2 linked regions of the Eleftheria terrae genome follow. The protein of the gene in region 1 interacts with the protein of each later gene in a pairwise test. Links are inferred from orthologs where the notes say so. Each region holds a gene or a part of one and is shown in the gene's direction. Other genes may lie near its edges.

The links.
Region 2: the proteins of gyrA (region 1) and gyrB interact in binary tests that used the Escherichia coli proteins (3 or more experiments, as listed by UniProt). The link is inferred for Eleftheria terrae from one-to-one orthologs.

The regions. Positions count from the first base shown.
Region 1 is NZ_CP106951.1:1,591,916-1,598,476, forward strand. Bases 260-3,448 are described here. They hold gyrA (DNA gyrase subunit A), read left to right. Parts: upstream 260-605; coding sequence 606-3,248; downstream 3,249-3,448. Other genes in these bases: ompA (outer membrane protein OmpA), read right to left, coding at 260-323; N7L95_RS07015 (DUF2059 domain-containing protein), read left to right, coding at 3,341-3,448. In the rest of the region: more of ompA, read right to left, coding at 1-259; more of N7L95_RS07015, read left to right, coding at 3,449-3,922; serC (3-phosphoserine/phosphohydroxythreonine transaminase), read left to right, coding at 3,936-5,027; pheA (prephenate dehydratase), read left to right, coding at 5,032-6,120; N7L95_RS07030 (prephenate dehydrogenase), read left to right, coding at 6,140-6,561. UniProt on the Escherichia coli protein: A type II topoisomerase that negatively supercoils closed circular double-stranded (ds) DNA in an ATP-dependent manner to maintain chromosomes in an underwound state.
Region 2 is NZ_CP106951.1:3,482,528-3,492,186, reverse strand. What follows is about bases 1,393-4,497. They hold gyrB (DNA topoisomerase (ATP-hydrolyzing) subunit B), read left to right. Parts: upstream 1,393-1,733; coding sequence 1,734-4,262; downstream 4,263-4,497. Other genes in these bases: dnaN (DNA polymerase III subunit beta), read left to right, coding at 1,393-1,606. Also shown: more of dnaN, read left to right, coding at 500-1,392; N7L95_RS15445 (thioredoxin domain-containing protein), read right to left, coding at 4,888-5,466; N7L95_RS15440 (GGDEF domain-containing protein), read left to right, coding at 5,613-7,013; N7L95_RS15435 (glutathione S-transferase family protein), read left to right, coding at 7,147-7,728; N7L95_RS15430 (nucleotide pyrophosphohydrolase), read right to left, coding at 7,795-8,148; N7L95_RS15425 (alpha/beta hydrolase), read left to right, coding at 8,192-8,854; N7L95_RS15420 (hypothetical protein), read left to right, coding at 8,869-9,177; N7L95_RS15415 (acyl-CoA desaturase), read left to right, coding at 9,427-9,659. UniProt on the Escherichia coli protein: DNA gyrase negatively supercoils closed circular double-stranded DNA in an ATP-dependent manner to maintain chromosomes in an underwound state.

The DNA.
Region 1 (6,561 bases):
TCGAAGAAAGCGTCAGCGGCGAAGGTCACCTTCTCGCTGGTCGGAGCAGCGGGAGCAGGCGTCGGGGTGGGAGCAGGAGTCGGGGTCGGAGCCGGAGCAGCAGCGGTCGGAGCCGGTGCCGGTGCCGCTGCCTTCAGAGCGCCGTCGCAGCGCTGGTCAGCAGTGGCCGGGGTCCAGGTGGCATCGCGCCAGCACAGTTCGTTGGTGCCGTTCTTCCAAACATTGCCATCGACGTTGCGCCAGTTGTCGACCGATTGCGCCAGAGCACCGGTAGCCAATGCGGCCGAGGCAAACAGCATCGCCACTTTGTTGAGTTTGTTCATGTTTCTCCTCTCAAGAAAAGCCGCAGACGGACTGCGTAAAACGTCCAGTAAAAGATCGGACGGCTTAATGGAAACGCGCAGTTACGCGCGGGTTGCCCTATCGACAAATCATTGTGCCATAGCACGTCACATGGACAAGTTTTTGTCTATAGGGGCGGGTACGTGGGCAGAGCATGTTGCGCGACTGCCACAACAAGCCCCAATTAGAATGCTGGGTTCTCGGCGCTTAACGCCGCCGCCATCGAGCACCCGCCCCGTTGCATCGTCGATTTCAGGGACCGCATGACTCAGTTCGCTAAAGAAACCCTGCCCATCAGCCTCGAAGAGGAGATGCGGCGCTCGTATCTCGATTACGCCATGAGCGTGATCGTCGGTCGGGCCCTCCCCGACGCCCGCGACGGCCTGAAGCCGGTCCACCGGCGGGTCCTGTTCGCCATGCACGAGCTGAACAACGACTGGAACCGCCCCTACAAGAAGTCGGCTCGTATCGTCGGTGACGTCATCGGTAAGTACCACCCGCACGGCGACTCAGCGGTGTACGACACCATCGTGCGCATGGCCCAGGACTTCTCGCTGCGCCACATGCTGGTCGACGGCCAGGGCAACTTCGGCTCGGTGGACGGCGACAACGCCGCGGCCATGCGGTACACCGAAATCCGCCTGGCCAAGATCGCGCACGAGATGCTGGCCGACATCGACAAGGAGACGGTGGACTTCGGCCCCAACTACGACGGCTCCGAGAAGGAGCCGCTGGTGCTGCCGACGCGCCTGCCCAACCTGCTGGTGAACGGCTCGGCCGGCATCGCAGTCGGCATGGCCACCAACATCCCGCCCCACAACCTCAACGAGGTGGTGGATGCCTGCCTGCACCTGCTGAAGAACCCGGAGTCGTCCATCGACGAGTTGATGGAGATCATCCCGGCGCCCGACTTCCCGACCGCCGGCATCATCTACGGCTTGTCCGGGGTGCGCGACGGCTATCGCACGGGCCGCGGCAAGGTGGTGATGCGCGCGAAGTGCCACTTCGAGGACATCGACAAGGGCTCGCGGCAGTCGATCATCGTCGACGAGATTCCCTATCAGGTGAACAAGAAGAACCTGCTGGAGCGCATCGCCGAGCTGGTCAACGAGAAGAAGATCGAAGGCATCAGCCACATCCAGGACGAGTCCGACAAGTCGGGCATGCGGGTGGTGATCGAGCTCAAGCGCGGTGAAGTCCCCGAGGTGGTGCTGAACAACCTCTACAAGCAGACCCAGCTGCAGGACACCTTCGGCATCAACATGGTCGCGCTGGTCGACGGCCAGCCCAAGCTCTGCAACCTCAAGGACCTGCTGTCCATCTTCCTGGAACACCGCCGCGAGGTGGTGACCCGCCGCACCGTCTACGAACTGCGCAAGGCCCGTGAACGCGGCCATGTGCTGGAAGGCCTGGCAGTGGCGCTGGCCAACATCGACGAGTTCATCGCGATCATCAAGAACTCGCCGACCCCGCCCATTGCACGCCAGGAGCTGATGAACCGCTCTTGGGATTCATCGCTGGTGCGCGAGATGCTCGCACGTGCCTCCGACTCCGAGACCGGCCGCGCTGCCTATCGCCCCGAGGGCCTGCCGACCCAATACGGCCTGCAGGCCGACGGCCTCTACCGGCTGTCCGACGACCAGGCCGGCGAGATCCTGCAGATGCGCCTGCAACGCCTGACCGGGCTGGAGCAGGACAAGATCATTGGCGAGTACAAGGAGGTCATGGCCCACATCGCCGACCTGCTCGACATCCTGTCCAAGCCCGAGCGTGTCACCTTCATCATCAGCGAGGAGCTGACCGCCATCAAGCAGGAGTTCGGCCAGACCAAGGTCGGCGCCCGCCGCAGCGTGGTCGAGCACAACGCCTACGAGCTCGATACCGAGGACCTGATCGCGCCGACCGACATGGTCGTCACGCTCAGCCATACCGGCTACATCAAGAGCCAGCCGGTGGCCGAATACCGCGCGCAGCGCCGCGGCGGCCGCGGCAAGCAGGCCACCGCGACGAAGGAAGACGACTGGATCGACCAGCTCTTCATCGCCAACACGCACGACTACATCCTGTGCTTCAGCAACCGGGGCCGGGTGTACTGGCTCAAGGTCTGGGAAGTGCCGCAGGGCTCGCGCAACTCGCGCGGGCGCCCCATCGTCAACATGTTCCCGCTGCAGCAGGGCGAGAAGATCAACGTCGTGCTGCCGCTCACCGGCGAGTTCCGCAGCTTCCCGGCTGACCACTACGTCTTCATGAGCACCGCGCAGGGCACGGTCAAGAAGACCGCGCTCGACGAGTTCAGCAACCCGCGCAAGGCCGGCATCATCGCGGTCGACCTGGACGAGGGCGACTTCCTCATCGGTGCCGCGCTCACCGACGGCAAGCACGACGTGATGCTGTTCAGCGACGGCGGCAAGGCGGTGCGCTTCGACGAGAACGATGTCCGCTCCATGGGCCGCCAGGCCCGCGGCGTGCGCGGCATGACGCTGGAGGAAGGCCAGAGCGTCATTGCGATGCTGGTGGCCGAAGACGAGTCGCAGAGCGTGCTCACCGCCACCGAGAACGGCTACGGCAAGCGCACCTCCATCGTCGAGTACACCCGGCATGGCCGCGGCACGAAGGGCATGATCGCCATCCAGCAGTCCGAGCGCAACGGCAAGGTGGTGGCCGCCACGCTGGTGCGCGCCGAGGACGAGATCATGCTGATCACCGACAAGGGCGTGCTGGTGCGAACCCGTGTTTCGGAGATCCGTGAACTGGGCCGCGCAACGCAGGGCGTCACGCTCATCGCGCTCGACGACGGCTCCAAGCTGAGCGGCCTGCAACGCATCGTCGAGAACGACGCCGCCGACAAGGTCGCCGAGCCCGGCACCGAGGACGGCGCCGAGGCGGCAGGCACCACCGAGGAGTGAGCGCGCGCCTCGCTCACCTCTTTTTCCAAAGATTCCGCGCCGCGCAGCAGGTTGGCTGCGCGCGTGGCACAGTTCAACTTCAGGAGGCTTCCATGTCCATGTCCCGTGTCTTCGCCTGCTCCGCCCTTGCCCTCGCCCTCGGTGGTCTGGCGTTGCCGGCCGCCGCCCAGAGCAAGAAGGAACTGGCCCAGAAGATCGTGCAGATCCAGCAGCCCGCGGTGGAAGCCCTGGCGCGCAGCATTGCCGAACAACCGGCCGCCCAGCTGATGCAGGAAGCCGGCCAGCTGTTGCGCACGCAGGTGCCGGAAGCCAAGCGCCAGGCGGCCGCGCAGGCCATCGAGGCCGACGTGAAGAAGTACGCCGAGGAAGCCAGCGCGTTGGTGCGCGAGCGCGCCGTCAAGCTCTCGCCCGGCACGCTGGGCACCGCGCTGGAGGAGAAGTTCAGCGAAGACGAGCTGAAGCAGATCATCGCCTGGCTCGAATCGCCGGCCTATAAGAAGTACCAGCAGGTCCTGCCTGAAGTGCAGAAGAACCTGAGCCAGAAGCTGGTCGAGGACACCCGCCCGAGCGTGGAGCCCAAGATCCGCACGCTGCAAGCGAACATCCGCAAGCACCTCGGCCTGCCGGAACAGCCGCCCGCGCCCGCCAGCGCCCCCGCCAAGCCCAAGAAGTAAGGCCCCCGCCGACATGAAGCGTCCGTACAACTTTTCCGCCGGCCCGGCCACCCTGCCGCCGGAAGTGCTGCAACAAGCCGCCGACGAGATGCTCGACTGGCATGGCAGCGGCATGAGCGTGATGGAGATGAGCCACCGCGGTCGCGAGTTCATGTCCATCCGTGACCAGGCCGAGACCGACCTGCGCGAGCTGCTGGCCGTGCCGCCGCAGTTCAAGGTGCTGTTCATGCAGGGCGGCGGCCTGGCCGAGAACGCCATCGTGCCGATGAACCTCTCGCGCGGTGGCCAGGCGGACTTCGTCGTCACGGGCAGCTGGTCGCAGAAGTCCTATAAGGAAGCGAAGCGCTATTGCGACAGCGCGGTAGCCGCCAGCAACGAGGCCGACGACCACACCAGCCTGCCCGCGCCAGCCAGCTGGCAGCTGCGGCCGCAGGCGGCCTATGTGCACCTGTGCACCAACGAGACCATCCACGGGGTGGAGTTCTCCGAGTTGCCCGACCTCAAGGGCCTGGGCAGCGACGCCGCCCTGGTGATCGACTGCTCCTCCCACATCGCCACCCGGTCCATCGACTGGAGCCGCGTCGGCCTGGCCTTCGCCGGTGCGCAGAAGAACATCGGCCCGGCCGGCCTGACGCTGGTGATCGTGCGCGAGGACCTGCTGGGCCATGCCCTGCCGGTCTGCCCTTCCGCCTTCGACTACAAGACGGTGGCGGACAACCAGTCGATGTACAACACCCCGCCGACCTATGCCATCTACCTGGCGGGCCTGGTCTTCCAGTGGCTCAAGCGCCAGGGCGGCGTGGCGGCGATGGAGCAGCGCAATATCGCCAAGGCCACGCTGTTGTACGACTACATCGACGCCTCGGGCTTCTACCGCAACACGGTGGCGCCGGCCGCCCGCTCCCGCATGAACCTGCCGTTCTTCCTGCCGGACGACAGCCACAACGAGGCCTTCCTGGCCGGCGCCAAGGAACGCGGCCTGCTGCAGCTGAAAGGCCACAAGAGCGTCGGCGGCATGCGCGCCAGCCTCTACAACGCGATGCCGCTCGAAGGTGTGCAGGCCTTGGTGGACTACATGCGAGAATTTGCGGCTCGCCATGGCTGAACACATGTCCCCCGAAGACCTCCTTTCGCTGCGCACGCAGATCGACTCGGTCGACCGCGAACTGCTGGCGCTGCTCAACCGACGCGCCGCGCTGGCCCAGGCGGTTGGCGAGCTGAAGAAGAAGGAAGGCTCGGTGGTGTTCCGCCCCGAGCGCGAGGCGCAGGTGATCGACGGGCTCAAGGCCGTCAACGGCGGCCCGCTGCAGACCGACTCGGTCGCCCCCATCTGGCGCGAGATCATGTCGGCCTGCCGGGCGCTGGAAACGCCGACGCGGGTGGCCTACCTCGGCCCGGCCGGCACCTTCAGCGAGCTGGCGGCCCTGGGTTTCTTTGGCGCCTCCATCGTGAAGGTGCCCTGCGCGAGCATCGACGAGGTGTTCCGCACGACCACCGCCGGCGCAGCCGATTTCGGCGTGGTGCCGGTCGAGAACTCGACCGAGGGTGTGGTGGCCCGGTCGCTCGACCTGTTCCTCACCACGCCGCTGTTCATCATCGGCGAGACCAGCCTGTTCGTGCGGCACAACCTGCTGCGGCGCGAAAACGGCCTCAAGGAGATCGAGGCGGTCTGCGCCCACCCGCAGGCCCTGGCCCAATGCCATGGCTGGCTCAGCAACCACCTGCCCAACATCGAGCGCCGGCCGGTTTCCAGCAATGCCGAAGGGGCCCGCCTGGCGGCGGAGAACCCGGCGCTGGCGGCCATCGCCAGCGAGCGCGCGGCCAGCGAGTACGGACTGCATGTGGTGTCGCCGGCGATCCAGGACGACCCGCACAACCGCACCCGCTTTGCCATCGTGACGCGGCCGGAAAGCCATCCCCAGCCCAAGGCCTCGGGCCACGACTGCACCAGCCTTGTGGTGTCGGTGGTGAACCGCCCCGGCGCGGTGCACGACATGCTGGTGCCACTGAAGCAGCACGGCGTGTCGATGAGCCGCTTCGAGTCGCGCCCGGCGCGCTCGGGCCAGTGGGAGTACTACTTCTACATCGACCTGCAGGGCCATCCCGACGAAACGCACGTGGCCGCTGCGCTGAAGGAGCTGCGCGCGGTGTGCGCCTTCTTCAAGCTGCTCGGCACCTACCCGATCGACGTGCACTGAGCTGCCGGAGTTTGCACAGATGTTCAATCAACTCGGCGTGATCGGCTGTGGACTGATGGGCGGATCCTTCGCGCTGGCGCTCAAGCGCGCCGGCCTGGTCAAGCGTGTCATCGGCTACAGCAAATCACCCTCCACGACGGAAAAGGCCAAGCGCCTGGGCGTCATCGACATCGCCGCCGAATCGGCGCTGCTGGCCGTCTCCGGATCGGACCTGGTCCTGATCTCGGTGCCGGTGGCCGCCTCGGAGGCGACCTTCAAGGCCATCCGGCACCTGGTCGAGCCGGGCGTGCTGTTCATGGACGTCGGCTCCACCAAGCGCGACGTCGTTGACGCCGCGCGCCGGGTCCTGAAGGACCGGGCCGACTGCTTCGTGCCCGCCCATCCCATCGCCGGCAAGGAAGTGTCGGGCGTCGAGAACGCCGACCCGCTGCTGTACTCGGG
Region 2 (9,659 bases), 1.9 Mb from region 1 along the record:
GCAGCGCCGATGCGCCGCCCGGGCCGCGCACCGCCCGGCCAGCCGGGACACGAGGGAGAACAGGAGACTTGCCGCATCGCCGGCTTGCCCACGCGGGGGGCTTACAGGCTCGCCACGCACCGCAAGGCTGCAGGGGTACCCTACCCCCTTGGAATGTGGTCGGACGCGGCGGCTGAGCTTCTGCCGCGAGCACCCGGAAGGAAGGCGACAGCCTGTCGGCCCGGTGGCCGCCAGAGGGCCGCTGCCCGCCTGGCCGCATCGCATGGCACCGAAGCAGCGCAGGGGTCAAGTGACAAGGTTGGGGACAACTGTCGAACAAGTGAAGAGAAGTCCACAGGCGGGACAGACGCCGCAAAGTTGTTGTCTTTGTACGCACCGGCTGCCCCGGGTGCGCTGCACACGGTTGTCATCAGGCTAGAGCCTTGATCCGGCAAGACAAAATAGCGTTGTCCACAAAAACCCGGCCACCCTACTACGGCTACCAATCTAAGAGGTTCATATGATTGTCTTGAAGGCACCTCAGGAAAAAGTGCTTGGCGCGCTGCAAGCCGTCTCCGGCATCGTGGAGCGGCGGCACACCTTGCCGATCCTGGCCAACGTGCTGATCCGCAAGACCGGTCCCCAGGTGGAGTTCACGACCAGTGACCTCGAGATCCAGGTGCGCACCACGGCCGAGTTCGAAGGCGACGCTGCCAGCTTCAACACCTCCGTCGGCGCCCGCAAGCTGATCGACATCCTGAAGTCGCTGCCGGCCGACCAGACGGTGTCGCTCTCCGCGGCGCAGAACAAGCTGACGCTGCAAGGCGGCAAGAGCCGCTTCACGCTGCAGACGCTGCCGGCCGAGGATTTCCCGCTGGTGCAGGAGGCCGCCGACTTCGGTCCCGCCTTCGGCGTGCCGCAGAAGACCCTGAAGAGCCTGATCGGCCAAGTGCACTTCGCGATGGCAGTGCATGACATCCGCTACTACCTCAACGGCATCTTGTTCGTGGCCGAAGGCCAGCAGCTGACCCTGGTGGCCACCGACGGGCACCGCCTGGCGCTGGCCAGCGCCACGCTGGAAGTGGAGATGCCACGCCAGGAAGTGATCCTGCCGCGCAAGACCGTGCTGGAGCTGCAGCGGTTGCTGAAGGACGAGGACACGCCGATCGAGATGCGCTTTGCCGGCAACCAGGCGAAGTTCAGCTTCAGCGGCATGGAGTTCGTCACCAAGCTGGTGGAGGGCAAGTTCCCCGACTACAACCGGGTGATCCCGAAGAACCACCGCAACAGCGTCATCCTGGGCCGTGCCCCGCTGCTGGCCAGCCTGCAACGCGCTGCCATCCTGACCAGCGAGAAGTTCAAGGGCGTGCGCCTGAACATCGAGCCGGGCCTGCTGCGCATCGCCTCCAGCAATGCCGAGCAGGAAGAGGCCAAGGAGGAGCTGGAGATCGACTACGGCGGCGACACCATCGAGATCGGCTTCAACGTCACCTACCTGGTGGATGCGCTGGCCAACATGAGCCAGGACATGGTGCAGGTGGAGCTGCAGGACGCCAACAGCTCGGCCCTGCTCACCATTCCGGAGCAGGCCGGCTTCAAGTACGTCGTGATGCCGATGCGGATCTGAGTGCCCGGGGGTGGCCGGGCACCGTGAGCAGCCACCCACTTGAGCGGGCCGCCGGCCCGCTTCAGCGTTTTTGCAAGGAGCCAACGTGCCGAAGCGCCTGGCTCCGCCCGATAGAATCGAGTCCCTCATGAGCGATCAAGCCAACGACCACCCCCTGCAAACGGCAGCCCCTGCCCCGGCCGACACCGGTTACGGCGAAGGCAGCATCCAGATCCTCGAGGGCCTGGAGGCCGTGCGCAAACGGCCGGGCATGTACATCGGTGACACCTCCGACGGTACCGGCCTGCACCATCTGGTCTTCGAGGTGGTCGACAACTCGATCGACGAAGCACTGGCAGGCCATTGCGACGACATCGTCGTCACCATCCATACCGACAACTCGATCAGCGTCATCGACAACGGCCGTGGCATCCCCACCGGCGTGAAGATGGACGACAAGCACGAGCCCAAGCGCAGCGCGGCCGAGATCGCACTGACCGAGCTGCACGCGGGCGGCAAGTTCAACCAGAACAGCTACAAGGTGTCGGGTGGCCTGCACGGCGTGGGCGTGAGCTGCGTGAACGCGCTGAGCAAGTGGCTGCGCCTGACGGTGCGCCGCGAAGGCAAGGTGCACTTCATCGAGTTCCGCAAGGGCGTGCCGCAAGACCGAGTGCTGGAGCAGCGCGACGGCTTCGAGGTCAGCCCGATGAAGATCATCGGCGAGACCGAGAAGCGCGGCACGGAGGTGCACTTCCTGCCCGACGACGAGATCTTCACCAACGTCGACTTCCACTACGACGTGCTGGCCAAGCGCCTGCGCGAGCTGAGCTTCCTGAACAACGGCGTGAAGATCCGCCTGGTCGACGAGCGCAACGCGAAGGAAGACAACTTCGCTTTTGCCGGAGGCGTGAAAGGGTTTGTCGACTTCATCAACCAGGGCAAGAAGATCCTGCACCCGAACGTCTTCCATGCCCAGGGCGACAAGGTGAGCGAGCAGAACACCAATGTCGGCGTCGAAGTGGCGATGCAGTGGAACGACGGCTACAGCGAGAACGTGCTGTGCTTCACCAACAACATCCCCCAGCGTGACGGCGGCACCCACCTGACCGGCTTGCGGGCGGCGATGACGCGGGTCATCAACAAGTACATCGAGGACAACGAACTGGCCAAGAAGGCCAAGGTCGAAGTCAGCGGCGACGACATGCGCGAAGGCCTGGCTTGCGTGGTGAGCGTGAAGGTGCCCGAGCCCAAGTTCAGCAGCCAGACCAAGGACAAGCTGGTGTCCAGCGAGGTGCGCGCCCCGGTGGAAGACATCGTGAGCCGCCTGCTGAACGACTGGCTGCTGGAGAACCCGACCGACGCAAAGATCATCTGCGGCAAGATCGTCGAGGCCGCCCGTGCCCGCGAGGCCGCCCGCAAGGCCCGCGAGATGACCCGCCGCAAGGGGGTGCTCGACGGCCTGGGCCTGCCCGGCAAGCTGGCTGACTGCCAGGAGAAGGATCCGGCGCTCTGCGAGATCTACATCGTCGAGGGCGACTCGGCCGGCGGCTCCGCCAAGCAAGGGCGCGACCGCAAGTTCCAGGCGATCCTGCCGCTGCGCGGCAAGATCCTGAACGTCGAGAAGGCGCGCTACGAGAAGCTGCTGAGCAGCAACGAGATCCTGACGCTGATCACCGCTCTGGGCACCGGCATCGGCAAGACCGGCGCGGGCAATGGCAGTGACGACTTCAACCCGGACAAGCTGCGCTACCACCGCATCATCATCATGACCGATGCGGACGTCGACGGCGCCCACATCCGCACGCTGCTGCTGACCTTCTTCTACCGCCAGATGCCGGAACTGGTGGAGCGTGGCCACATCTACATCGCGCAGCCGCCGCTCTACAAGGTGAAGCAGGGCAAGCACGAGCAGTACCTGAAGGACGCCCACGAGCTGGACGGCTTCATGCTGCGCGTGGCGCTGACCGATGCCGAGCTGCACACCGGGGTCAACGGCACCGTGCTGAAGGGCGAGGCGTTCGAATCGCTGGCGCGCAAGTACGTGCTGGCCGAGAACGTCATCGCCCGCCTGGGCAACTGGATGGATGCCGAAGCCCTGCGCGTGCTGGCCAGCGGCACCGAGATCAACCTCGACACGCCGGAGCAGGCCGAGGCCTCCGCGGTGGCGCTCAAGGGCGCGCTGCACGGCGCCGAGGTGGCGGCCGAGCTGGACGCGCGGCTCGACAAGTGGGTGCTGCGCATCAGCCGCAAGCACCACGGCAACATCAAGAGCAGCGTGATCAACGCCGACTTCGTGCATGGGGCCGACTACGAGGTGCTGAGCACGGCCGGCAAGACCTTCAAGGGCCTGCTGGGCGAGGACGCGGTCATCAAGAAGGGCGAAGGCGAGAAGCAGAAGGAACAGAAGGTCCGCGACTTCCGTGAAGCGATGCAGTGGCTGATGGGCCAGGCCGAGAACAGCGTGGGCCGCCAGCGCTACAAGGGCCTGGGCGAGATGAACCCGGAGCAGCTGTGGGAAACCACGATGGATCCGAACGTGCGCCGCCTGCTGCGCGTGCAGATCGAGGATGCCATCGAGGCAGACCGGGTCTTCACGATGCTGATGGGCGACGAGGTGGAGCCGCGCCGGGTGTTCATCGAGAGCAATGCGTTGAGGGCGGCGAACATCGACGTGTGAGGCCGCCGCCGGGTGCGACACCGGCGTTCGCATGGGACGGTTCGGCGTCCTGGCCGCACGTGGCGGCCAGGGCGGCCTGGTCGCTCAAGGGCCGCTTGTGGTGCACGAATACACCCGCCCGGTGTCGCTGTTGCGGCTGGTATCGAGCTTGGGGGCGACAAGGCAGCCACCCGCTTCCGGGGCACAGCCGACCGTTGTCGCGCGGCGTCCTGCCGGGCAGCGCGTCCTGCGCGTCCCCGGATGTTCCTGTGCCGGTGGCCGGGCGGCTGACACGCAGGCCGGGGTGGCCCGGGGTCGAGTCCGGGTACGGACGCGGACGTGCTGCGTTTGACGGGTGAAGGAAGGCCGCGGTCGTCGAGCCGCGCGCATGCTTGCCAGGCACCGAATTGCCAGGCACTGAAGCCCTGCTTCAAGGGCCGACCTGCCCCGCTGGCCGCTTCAGGCCTCTGGCCGTTCGCCGTTCGCCGTTCGCCGGGCAGCCGGGCAGCCGGGCAGCCGGGCAGCCGGGCAGCCGGGCAGCCGGGCGACTTCGCTGCCCTCAGTGCCCGGGTGCCAGGCGCCGCGGAAAGCCGGGCGAGACCGGCTCCAACGGCAAGGGCCTGCGCCGGCCGTGCCGGCCCCGGCGTCACACCCCCACCAGCTGCTGCAACTGTGCGGTCGGCAGCGCGCCCGAGTGGGAGCCGTACTGGCCGGTCGTGGCGTGGCGGAAGTACAGCATGGGCACGCTCTCGGCGCCCAGTTTCTTGAACAGCTCGGTGTTGGCTTCCACCTTGGCGCGGGTCGCCTCGTCGGGCGCGGGTGCGGACAGTGCGGCCCGTTGGGCCACCTGGGCCTCGTGCCGCTCCATCGCCTCGACGGGTTGCGGTGCAGACAGGATGGCTGCTGCCAGCGGCATCGACTGTGCGCCCAGCAATTGCACCGGGATCCATACCATCTTGAGCCGCCCGAGCAAGGGCTTGGATTCCGCCCACAAGGTGGCGCAATGAGGGCATTGCGGGTCGAAGAAGACATAGACCGTGTTGGCCGCCATCGCTTGCCCCACCTGCACGCCGGTAGCGCCGGCGGCCAGCTTGTAGGCCTCTTCAGCCGTGGGTGGGGGCGTGGCGGCCGCGGTCGGCGGCGCATCGCGCTCGGAACAGGCGGTCAGCACAGCGCCGCCCAGCAGGGCGGCAGCGAGGAAGGTTCTGCGTTGGAGTGAGCTCACGATGTGGGTACCGCGAAGGGCTGGCTGGATGGCCGGGCTAGCGCCGGCCGATGAAGGCGCTCACCTTACCTCCAAATGCCGGCGGCGTGGCAGTCCGACGGCCAGGCGCCGCTGCCGGGCCGCCATTCGATGCACGAGCCGCCGTCGTGCCGCTGCGCTGGCCCGTGCACGGCGAGTCGCTGCCGACCCGGCGGCCACCCGTGCCGACCGACGCATCCCGCTCTGTCATCCCTGCCAGCTTCACCCCCCTGGCCGATCCTTCACAATTTGACACCTCGCATTCCCCACCTTACACCACGGTGCGCCTCCCGGACCATCCAACGATTGCCGCCAGGGCCGGGCTGCCAGCACCGCCCGGCATCCCCGTGCTGCCACAGCCAGCGGCTGATGTCGAACGTCGCGCCCGCATCCGCCTGGCCCAGCTGCACCTCTACGTCGACAACCACCTCACCGACAAGTACCTGGCGCCACCGCTTGCGGTGATGGCCGCGGTGCTGCTCACGCGCTGGCTGCCCACCTGGCAGGCGCTGGTCTTCGGCGCCGTGGAGCTGGCGGTGATTGCCGGCTACATCACCTGCTACCACCGCTTTCGCGCCGCCAATGCGACGCCGGCCGAGGAGCGGCGCTGGGCGCGCCGCATCGGCATGGCGCATGGGGCCCACATGCTGGTCTGGTCGTCCGTCGTCGTCTGGGGCTGGGTGCCGACCGATTTCAGCAGCCTGATCTTCACGATGCTGATCCACCTGGGGCTGATCTCGCTGACGGCCGCCATGAGCAATCCGCACCGCGACCTGCTGTTGATGGACATGGCCATCCCCTTCGTGGCCCTGCTGCTGCCGCCGCTGTTCAGCGACGGCGCCTTCAGCCTGGGGCTGGCGCTGCTGGGGCTGTTCTACAGCACCTTGATGCTGTGGGTGGCGCTGAAGATCCACCAGACGACGGCCGAAGCGACCGAGTTGCGACTGCGCAATGAGGAGCTCATCGCCCGGCTCGAGCACCAGGCGGCGCGGGATCCGCTCACTGGCGTGGCGAGCCGCAGCCACCTGCTGGCCACCGGGCATGCCGAGATCCGCCGCGCCAGCCGCCATGGCCATCCGCTGGCCTTGCTGATGCTCGATATCGATCATTTCAAGGCGATCAACGACAGCTGCGGGCACCTCGCCGGCGACCGTGTCATCCAGGCCATCGCCCAGGCCTGCGTGCCGGCCCTGCGCAGTGGCGACTGCCTGGGCCGCCTGGGCGGCGAGGAGTTTGCGGTGGTCCTGCCCGACACCGACCTGGCCGCCGCCATGGCGGTGGCCGAGCGGCTGCGGGAAACGGTGGCGGCCCTGCAGCTTCACCACGAGGAGCGGCGCCTGGCACTGACGGTGAGCATCGGCGTGGCCCTGCTTGAATCACCCGGGGAGGCGCTGTCCCACCTGCTGCACCGGGCAGACACCGCGATGTACCGCGCCAAGGCGGAGGGCCGCAACTGCGTCAAGGCGGCGCCACCCTCCGGCATGGCGCGTCCGGCGTGCCCGGTGGGCGCGCACGCAGTGATGCCCTGAAAGCAGCGGCACGGCGGCGCCCACCGGCCGCCAGCCCGGTGCAGCGGCGGGAGGCGCGTGACATCATGTGGTGCAGGCAGTGAACCGGCATCTGCCGGTTCGCGCCCCACCCTTCGCCACCCGGGAGCCGCCAGTGAAGCTTTACTACAACCCCCAGAGCCGGGCCACCATTGCCAAATGGATGCTCGATGAGTGCCAGGCCGACTACGAGCTGGTGCACATCGACTTCCAGAAACGCGAGCACAAGACGCCGGAGTTCCTGAAGATCAACCCTGCCGGCAAGCTGCCGGCCCTGGTGGATGGTGACGTGCGGGTCTTCGAATGCCCGGCCATCTGCCTCTACCTTGCCGAGAAATACCCAGAGGCCCGCCTGGCGCCCGCGGTCGGCACGCCCGAGCGAGGCCGCTACCTGTCCCTGATGGTGTTCGCCACCGCGCAGCTGGAACCGTCCATGGGAGACGCCCTGCTGAAGCAGGACACCCTGCCGCAGCGCGGCTGGAACAACTTCGAGGCAACACAGGACGCGGTGGAACAGGAGCTCGGCGACGGGCCTTACCTGTTCGGCGACTGGTTCACCGCCGCGGACGTGGTGATCGGCTCGATGTTCATCTGGCGGCGCCTGTGGGGCGGTGGCAGCCTGCCCGAGCGTCCTCGGCTGAAGGCTTATGTCGACCGGCTGCTGCAGCGGCCCGAGGGGCTCAAGCCGAGACAGTGAGATCGCGGCAAGGCCGCTGCGGCGCCTGCCCTGCGGCCGGCAGACGCTGATGGCCGGCCGAGCTGCTCAGTACTCGTCGGAGCGGCGGGCACTGCCCTTCACTTGCTCTGCGGGGTAGCGCACTTCATTGCGATCCATCTTGGCATTGGCAGCCTCTACCAGGTCGAAGCCCAGGCCGTCGGCCAGCCGCAGCAGGTAGATGAACACGTCGGCCGCCTCGTCGCGGATGCGCAGCAGGCGTTCGGGGCCGGGCGCCCGGCTCTCGGCCTCGGTCAGCCACTGGAATTCGGCCACCAGTTCGCCGGTCTCGCCGGCCACCGCCATGGCCAGGTTCTTGGGCGAGTGAAAGGGCTGCCATTCGCGGATCGCGGCGAACTCGCGCAGGCGCTGCGTCAATGCAGCCAGGGTGTCTGGGGTCATGCGGGTACTCTATCCTCTGGCGCATCTTCCTTCAGGAGCCCCCATGTCGCGCGACGCCATCGAGATCGAAACCGCCCCCCACCCCCGTGCTGCCATCATCGTGCTGCATGGCCTGGGCGCCGACGGCAGCGATTTCGTCCCCATCGCCCAGGAGCTCGACCTCGCCGCGGTCGGCCCGGTGCGTTTCGTGTTTCCCCACGCGCCGGTGCGACCGGTCACCATCAACGGCGGCTACCAGATGCCGGCCTGGTACGACATCCTGGGCACCGACCTGGTCCGCCGCGAGGACGAAAGCGGCCTGCGTGAATCGCACACCACGGTGCAGTCGCTGATCGCGCGCGAGCAGGCGCGCGGCATTCCAGCCTCGCGCATCGTGCTGGCGGGCTTCTCGCAAGGCTGTGCGGTGGCGTTGATGGCCGGGCTGCGGCATCCCGAACGCCTCGCCGGGCTGGTGGGCCTGTCGGGCTACCTGCCGCTGGCTGAAAAAACGGCGGCCGAGCGCCATGTCGCCAATGCCGAGCTGCCGATCTTCCTAGCCCATGGGCGACACGACCCGGTGGTGCCGCATGCGCGCGGCACCGCCACTCGGGATGCCCTGGCTGCCCTGGGCTATCGGGTCGAATGGCAGGACTACGACATGGAGCATTCGGTCTGCATGGAAGAGATTGCCGACCTCAACCGCTGGCTGCTGCGCATGCTGGCCTGAGAGGAGTGCCGACGATGCACCTGGTGCAGTTGCTGCTGCCGCTGTGCGACGAACAAGGCCACCGTTTCGAGACGGCGCTTTTTGCCCAGGTGAGGCAGGAGCTGGTGGAGCGCTTCGGTGGCCTCACCGCGTACACCCGCGCGCCCGCCCGCGGCGTGTGGGCGCCAGACGACGGCCAGCCCGTGCACGATGATCTGGTGGTCTATGAAGTGATGGCCGAAACGCTCGACCGTGCCTGGTGGAAGGCCTACCGCAAGGACCTCGAGCGCCGCTTCCGCCAGGACAGCCTGGTGGTGCGCGCCCATGCCGTGACACTGCTGTAGCGCTTGCGGCCCCACCGCGTCCCCCGCGTGGCACGCCTGGCGGCCACGCACGGGGCGTTTCCAATCCCGCCCCGCCGCCCCTGCATCCCCCAGCCCGGTGGCTTGACGCCCCGCTACCCGCTCGATTAATCTATTAACCAATAAGTTAATTAACTACATATCAGCGGTGACAGCGGGCGGTGCGACCGACCAACCGACCGATCGTCTGCCTTCCTGCCTGCCTCGCCGGCGCCTTCGGAGAAATTCCTGATGTCCTCCCCGCTTCCCGCTTCCGGGCTGCACAGCCATCGCGTGCAAGCCTCCACGGTGGCTGACCTGTGCCGCGGCGAAGTGCGCTGGGCGCCGGTCAAGTCGCTCTGGTTCATGGGCATGGCGGGCGCCGCCTTGCTGGGCGGGTGGGCCTGGTTCAGCTGGGGGGCCCTGGCCTTGTTCGTCGTGGCGACCGGGCTGGTACTGCTGCTCGGCCATTCGCTCGGCAGCCA